2 regions of the Ideonella sp. FW305-24 genome follow, and region 1 is predicted to be linked to the other one. Evidence: riboswitches for the same ligand, from Rfam matches in the RefSeq annotation. Region 1 holds a riboswitch; the other holds the start of a gene.

Region 1 (3,400 bases):
TCGCCAGCCGCGCTGGTGCTGCCTTCGTGCGCGACGGCCACGAAGATCTGCAGCTGGCGCAGCGTGAGGCGCAGGATGTTCATGGTCGATCTCTTTACCTGTTAGTTCGCTTGATCTTAGCCATACAAGCCGTTGGACGGGTCACTTCCAGGTGCGGACACTGGCGCCCATGCTGTCCCGTGCCTTCTCCGCCCCCGTCTTCACCTGGCCCCGCCTGCTGCCCGGATTGCTTGCCAGCGCCGCGCTGGCCATGCTCGCTTCCGAACTTGGCCGCTGGACGCCCTTGCAGGCACTAGGCCTGGGTCCGTTGACCTTGGCGCTGCTGCTGGGCCTGGTGGCGGGCAGCGTGCTGGGCGGTGCGCGCTGGCAGCCGGGCGCGTCTGCCGGCGTGCTGTTCTCGCGGCTGCGGTTGCTGCGCGCGGGCGTGGTGCTGTACGGGCTGCGGCTCACGCTGCAGGACGTGGCGCAGGTCGGCTGGGCCGGTGTGTTGGTGGACGCGCTGGTGCTGGCCAGCACCTTTGCGCTGGCGGCCTGGGCCGGGCCAAGGCTGGGCGTGGCACGCAACACCGCGTGGCTGATCGGCGCGGGCAGCGCGATCTGCGGCGCGTCTGCGGTGTTGGCGACCGAGCCGCTGCTGAAGGCCCGCGCCGAGCAGACGGCAGTTGCGGTGGCCAGCGTGGTGCTGTTCGGCACGGTGGCCACGCTGCTCTACCCGCTGCTGTTTTCGTGGAGCGGGCAGGCGCCGGGCTTCGGGCTGTTTGCGGGCGCCACGCTGCACGAGGTGGCGCAGGCGCTCGCCGTTGGCCGCGTGCTGCCTGCGGAGATCGGCGACGCGGCGGTCGTCGCCAAGATGCTGCGCGTGATGATGCTGGCACCATTCCTGTTGCTGCTGTCGGCACTGCTGGCACGGCGCGGCGGCAATTCAGGCACCTCTTCTAAACTGGCATTGCCCTGGTTCGCATTTGGCTTCATCGGCATGGTGCTGCTGCGCTCGACAGGCTGGTTGCCCGCCGCCTGGCTGCACGCCGCACAAGGCCTGGACCTGGCACTGATCGCCACCGCGATGGCTGCACTGGGCCTGGCCACGCCGCTGGCCCTGCTGCGCCGCGCCGGTCCGCGGCCCCTGCTGCTGGCGGCGCTGCTGTTCGGCTGGCTGCTGCTGGGCGGCGGGCTGATCACAGCGGGGGCCAGCGCCCTGTTGCGCTGACGGGTTTTTCCCGCGCGCGGCAATGCGGCTACACTCCGCCTCGCTCCGGGGTGCGCACAGCGCTGAGAGGACCGAAAGGTCCAACCCGTGAACTTGATCCGGTTCGTACCGGCGGAAGAAGAGCGCATGCCCGATTGGCCGGGCGTGCAACCTGGGCCTGGGGCAGACGTGTCCTCGGCCCGGTTGCATCCACCCCGGCCAGCAGGCGGTCTCCGGAGCACTGACCTTTGTGCTTGCCATCCAGGAGACCGCCATGAACGCACCCGAATCCTCTGCCGCCCAGCGCTTCGCTACCGAACTGGCCGAGGCCTGCGCAGCCTTTCCAGGTTCGCGCAAAGTCCACACGCAGCAGGCCGTCACGACGCCGCAAGGCCCGCTGAAAATCCACGTGCCGATGCGCGAGATCGCGCTGAGCAATGGCGAGCGCGTCAGCGTCTACGACTGCACCGGCCCGTACACGGACCCTGCCGTGGCGGTGGACGTGCGCCGCGGCCTGCCCGGCCCTCGCACCGAATGGGTGGCCGCACGCAGCGACACCGAGGCCTACACCGGCCGCTCGCATGACGTGCAGGACGACGGCGGCGTGCGCACGCCGCAAGGCGCCGCACGGCTTGAAGCGCTGCGCGCCCAGGCCGCCGGGCTGCAGCGCACACCTCGCCGCGCCAAGGCCGGCGCCAACGTGACCCAACTGCACTACGCGCGGCGCGGCATCGTCACGCCGGAAATGGCATTCGTGGCCGAGCGCGAAATGGGCCAGCGCGAATGGATGGCCGCGCACCTGGGCAATGCCGAGCGCGAGGCCCGGCTGCGCGGCGACGGCCGCGGCGCGCGCATCCCGGCCGTCATCACGCCCGAATGGGTGCGGGGCGAAGTTGCCGCCGGCCGCGCCGTGATCCCCGCCAACATCAACCACCCCGAACTGGAACCGATGGCCATCGGCCGCAACTTCCTGGTCAAGGTCAACGCCAACATCGGCAACTCCGCCCTGAGCTCCGGCGTGGAGGAAGAGGTGGGCAAGCTGGTGTGGTCGCTGCGCTGGGGCGCGGACACGGTGATGGACCTGTCCACCGGGAACCACATCCACACCACGCGCGACTGGATCGTGCGCAACAGCCCCGTGCCCATCGGCACCGTGCCCATCTACCAGGCGCTGGAGAAAGTGGGCGGCGTGGCCGAGGATCTCAGCTGGGCGATCTTCCGCGACACGCTGATCGAGCAGGCCGAGCAGGGCGTGGACTACTTCACCATCCACGCCGGCCTGCGCCTGCCCTTCATCCACCTCACGGCCGACCGCCGCACCGGCATCGTCTCGCGCGGCGGCTCCATCCTGGCCAAGTGGTGCATCACGCATCACAAGGAGAACTTCCTCTACACGCACTTCGAAGAGATCTGCGAGATCATGAAGGCCTACGACGTGAGCTTTTCGCTGGGCGACGGGCTACGGCCCGGCAGCCTGGCAGACGCCAACGACGAGGCCCAGTTCGCCGAGCTGCGCACGCTGGGCGAGCTGACCCAAGTCGCATGGAGGCACGACGTGCAGACCATGATCGAAGGCCCAGGCCACGTGCCCATGCACCTGATCCAGGCCAACATGGACGAGCAGCTGAAACACTGCCATGAGGCACCTTTTTACACGCTGGGCCCGCTGACCATCGACATCGCCGCCGGCTACGACCACATTGCCAGTGCCATCGGCGCCGCGATGATCGGCTGGATGGGCACGGCCATGCTTTGCTACGTCACGCCCAAGGAACACCTGGGCCTGCCGGACCGCGACGACGTGAAACAAGGCCTGATCGCCTACAAGATCGCTGCGCACGCCGCCGACGTCGCCAAGGGCCACCCAGGGGCCCGCGCACGCGACGACGCGATGAGCGCCGCGCGCTTCGAGTTCCGCTGGGAAGACCAGTTCAACCTCGGCCTGGACCCGGACACCGCGCGCAGCTACCACGACGAAACCCTGCCCAAGGACGCCGCCAAGCACGCCCACTTCTGCTCCATGTGCGGCCCCAAGTTCTGCTCGATGAAGATCACGCAGGACGTGCGCGACTTCAGCGAGGCGCAGAAGAAGGAGGCCGAAGCCGGCATGGCCGCGAAGTCGGCCGAGTTCAAGGCGGCGGGCGGCGAGTTCTACATTCCCATCCAGCCGGCCTGAGCGATGGCCAGCATCGCCACCGAGGGCCGAACCGGCCT
Region 2 (3,400 bases), on a different contig from region 1:
CGAGCACGTCACGCAGGTGCAGTTCGACGCTGCGCTCGTCGCGGTTGGTGTTGGTGTACAGCGCCTCGGGGCTGGCCGGCACCTCGGTCTTGCCGTCCACTGTGCCGGTGCCGGCGAGGTTGTAGGTCTGCGGGCCGAAGCGGGCGGTGAGCTTGCTCCAGGTCAGGCCGGTGGAGAGCTGGTGGGTCAGCGGACCGGTGGCAAGCTTGCCTTCCAGCGTCAGCGCGGCGGTGCGGGTGTCGCGGTGCTCGTTTTCGCTGCGGAAGTCCCACAGCGACACATGGCCGTCGGCGCTGTAGCGGTCGCACGGCGCGCAGTCGTAGGTGACAGGGTCGAACAGGCCAACCGGGAAGGTCGCGCGGTCGTCCGTCTGCAGCCGCTGCAGCATGGCCTGCGCGCTGAGCTGCCACTGCGCGCTCAGGGCCTGGGTCCAGCGCAGGCTGGCGGTCTGGCCGTCGAACACCACTGGCAGCGACCAGGGCTGGTTGTTCAGGTTCAGCCGCGGGTCCACGGTCGAGGCCTTGGGCAAAGTGTCGCCCAGCATGCTGTAACCCGGCACGCTGGGTTGCGACTGGTGGCTGAACTCGACCTCGGCCTCCAGTTTGCCGCCGCTGCCCAGGCTCAGCATGCCGGCTGCGGCCAGCAGGTGGCGGTGGCCTTCGGTGTCGCGCTGCTGCGGGTCCAGCTTTTCGACCGAGGCGTTGATGCGCAGGCCGGCCTGGCCGTCCAGCAGTTGCTGGTCGATGTCGGCCGCGGCCTTCAGGCTGCCGGATTCGGTCCAGCCCAGCAGCACGCTCTTCTGATCCCCGCGAGGCCGCTTGACGACGAAGTTGACCAGGCCCGCAGGCGAACTGATACCGGCCTGCGCGCCGCTGGTGCCCTTGAGCACCTCGATGCTTTCCTTGTTGTCCATCAGCAGCGCGGTCTCGGCATTGATGGGCAGACCGTCGCGCCGGTAGTTGTGGCGGTTGTCCAACTCGTAGCCGCGCACCCGCATCGAGGCCCAGTAGCCGGGTGCGTTGTAGGCGTCGCCAATGCTGGCGTCCAGCTTGGTGATCTCGCCCAGCGAGTCAATGCCGCTGTCCAGCAGCAGGCCGGTGTTCAGCACGCTGGCCTGGAACGGCGAGCGCGCCAGCGGCGTGTCGCCAAAGCCGGCGATGGTGGCGGGCAGGGCGCTGCTGCGGCCCGTCACGGTGACGACTTCGGTCGGCGTGGTTTGCGCGTGAGCGCCGGCGGTCAATGCCAGCAACGCGGCAGCCGCGAGCGGCAGGCGAAGAAAAGAAGAAGAAAGGCGGCGGGCCATCGGTGACTTCCAGTCGATGGCGCAAGGGCAATGCAGTGAATGGCGGCCGAGGACCGGCACGCGCTCTCAACATGGCTTCCCTGCGCGAGGATTACCTCAATCAGGTTCAAAGGGACTGTCTCAGTCGGCCCCGTCCGGTGGACGGGCCAACACCCCTAGCGGATGCGCTGCAGTCGTGAGAGAGACGGCAGCGCGGGCGGATTATCGCCCTTAACCAGCGCGCAACACGGTGGCGGACTGGCCGGCGCAAAAAGCCCACAAAAAAGCCCGCACGCGGCGGGCTGTTCGGGTGAGCGCGGCGCTCAGCGCTTGAGCTCGCCCAGCTTGCCGGTCTTGTCCTTCCACTCGTCGGCATCCGGCAGCGCGGGCTTGCGCTTGGTGATGCTGGGCCAGAGCTTGGCGAGTTCGGCGTTCAGCGCGATGTATTGCTGCTGGTCGCCGGGCACGTCTTCCTCGGGCAGGATGGCGTTCACAGGGCACTCGGGGATGCAGACCGCGCAGTCAATGCACTCGTCCGGATCGATGGTGAGGAAGTTCGGGCCTTCGCGGAAGCAGTCGACGGGGCAGACGTCGACGCAGTCGGTGTACTTGCAGCGGATGCAGGCTTCGGTGACGACGTGGGTCATGGGGCGGAATCGTTGGTATGAGAAAAGGGGGCGCCCCGTCTGCAGGAACGCACGCGTGGCTTGCTGCGCGGCGGCTGGCGACCGAAGTCGACCGCGCCGGCAGCGGCTGGCGAAAAGCGAATTTTACGGTGGGAAGGCGGCGCTTGCTGGATGGCCTTCAACTGCTGTCGCAGTCGGCGCAGCCAACAGGCGACAGACCGGTGCCGCGCCGACGCCCACGGTGACCACGGCCGGCCGGCCGGCATGCATCACGCAGGCGGCTGGCAAGGTGCTCACGCAATGGTCGGACATCAGCTGGTCCGGCCAGCCTGCGCGAGAGACCACGTTGACCGGCGTGTCGCCTGCCCAGCCGGCGTCCTGCAGCCGGCGGGAGAGGTCGGCCAGCTGGCGGCCGGCCATGTAGAAGACTTCGGTGTCTGCGCGCTGGCTGGCACGCAACTCCAACTCTGCCGTCATCGCGGTGCTCAGCGCCAGGCTGCGGCCCTGGCCGCGGCGGGTCAGCGGACGCTGCGTGGCGGCAGCCGCTGCCAACGCCGCAGTCACGCCGGGAATGACTTCGCTGGCAATGCCGGCCTCGGCCAGCGCTTGCAGTTCTTCTTCCAGACGCCCAAAGATGGACGGATCGCCGCCCTTGAGCCGGGCGACGACGGCGCCGCTCGTGGCGTGCTGCACCAGCAAGGCGTTGATGCGCGCCTGGGCGGTGGCGGCGGTGAAGCCGCGCTTGCCCACGTCCAGCCACAGGGCTTGTGGCGCGAAGTCGCGCAGCGACGGGTCGGTCAAGGCGTCGAACAGCACGACCTGCGCCTGGCCCAGCGCCCGGGCACCGCGCAGCGTGATCAGGTCAGCCGAACCAGGGCCGGCACCGATGAAGATGACGCGGCCTGGTGTTGCGGGGTTGGCAGGCAGGGACATGCGCGGGTTCAGGCTTCGGCCGTCTCGGCTTCAGGTCGAACGTGCAGGCCGCATTCTTTGGCCTTCTCGTCTTCCCACCACCAGCGGCCAGCGCGGAATTCCTCGCCCACCGCGATGGCGCGGGTGCAGGGTGCGCAGCCGATGCTGGGCATGAACTGGTCGTGCAGCGCGTTGTACGGCACGTTGTTCTGCTCGATGTAGTGCCAGATGTCGGCCCAGGTCCAGTCGACCAGCGGGTTGTACTTGGTGCGGCCGTTGGCCTCGACTTCGCTGGCGGGCATCTCGCCACGGTTTTGCGACTGCTCGCGGCGCAGGCCGGTGACCCAGGCGCTGCGGCCTTCCAGCATGCGGCCCAGCGGCTCCAGCTTGCGAACAAAGCAGCAGCCCTTGCGCAGCTCCAGGCTTTCGTACATGGCTTTTTCGCCGTTCTTGCGCACGAACTGCACCACCGCTTCGTTGCGCGGCTCGTAGACCTCGACCGGCAGCTGATAGCGCTGCTCGATCTGCGGAATCAGCGCCAGCGTCTGGGCGTGCAGCGCGCCGGTCTGCAGCGTGCCGA

The links. Region 1 has a riboswitch for thiamine pyrophosphate ahead of thiC (phosphomethylpyrimidine synthase ThiC). Riboswitches for the same ligand answer to the same signal wherever they lie in the genome.
Region 2: it holds a riboswitch for thiamine pyrophosphate, as region 1 does, so the genes downstream of both, AC3WR5_RS22885 (TonB-dependent siderophore receptor) here and thiC (phosphomethylpyrimidine synthase ThiC) in region 1, are expected to answer to the same signal.

What each region holds. Positions count from the first base shown of each region.
Region 1 is NZ_JBYTAI010000007.1:292,836-296,235, forward strand. Features, by position in the region: gene AC3WR5_RS20255 (LysR family transcriptional regulator) at 1-83, opposite strand, end outside; gene AC3WR5_RS20260 (YeiH family protein) at 170-1,207, shown strand; TPP riboswitch at 1,244-1,344, shown strand; gene thiC (phosphomethylpyrimidine synthase ThiC) at 1,461-3,362, shown strand; gene AC3WR5_RS20270 (FAD-dependent oxidoreductase) at 3,366-3,400, shown strand, end outside.
Region 2 is NZ_JBYTAI010000009.1:160,453-163,852, reverse strand. Features, by position in the region: gene AC3WR5_RS22885 (TonB-dependent siderophore receptor) at 1-1,303, opposite strand, end outside; TPP riboswitch at 1,364-1,470, opposite strand; gene fdxA (ferredoxin FdxA) at 1,606-1,929, opposite strand; gene cobA (uroporphyrinogen-III C-methyltransferase) at 2,053-2,841, opposite strand; gene AC3WR5_RS22870 (phosphoadenylyl-sulfate reductase) at 2,850-3,400, opposite strand, start outside.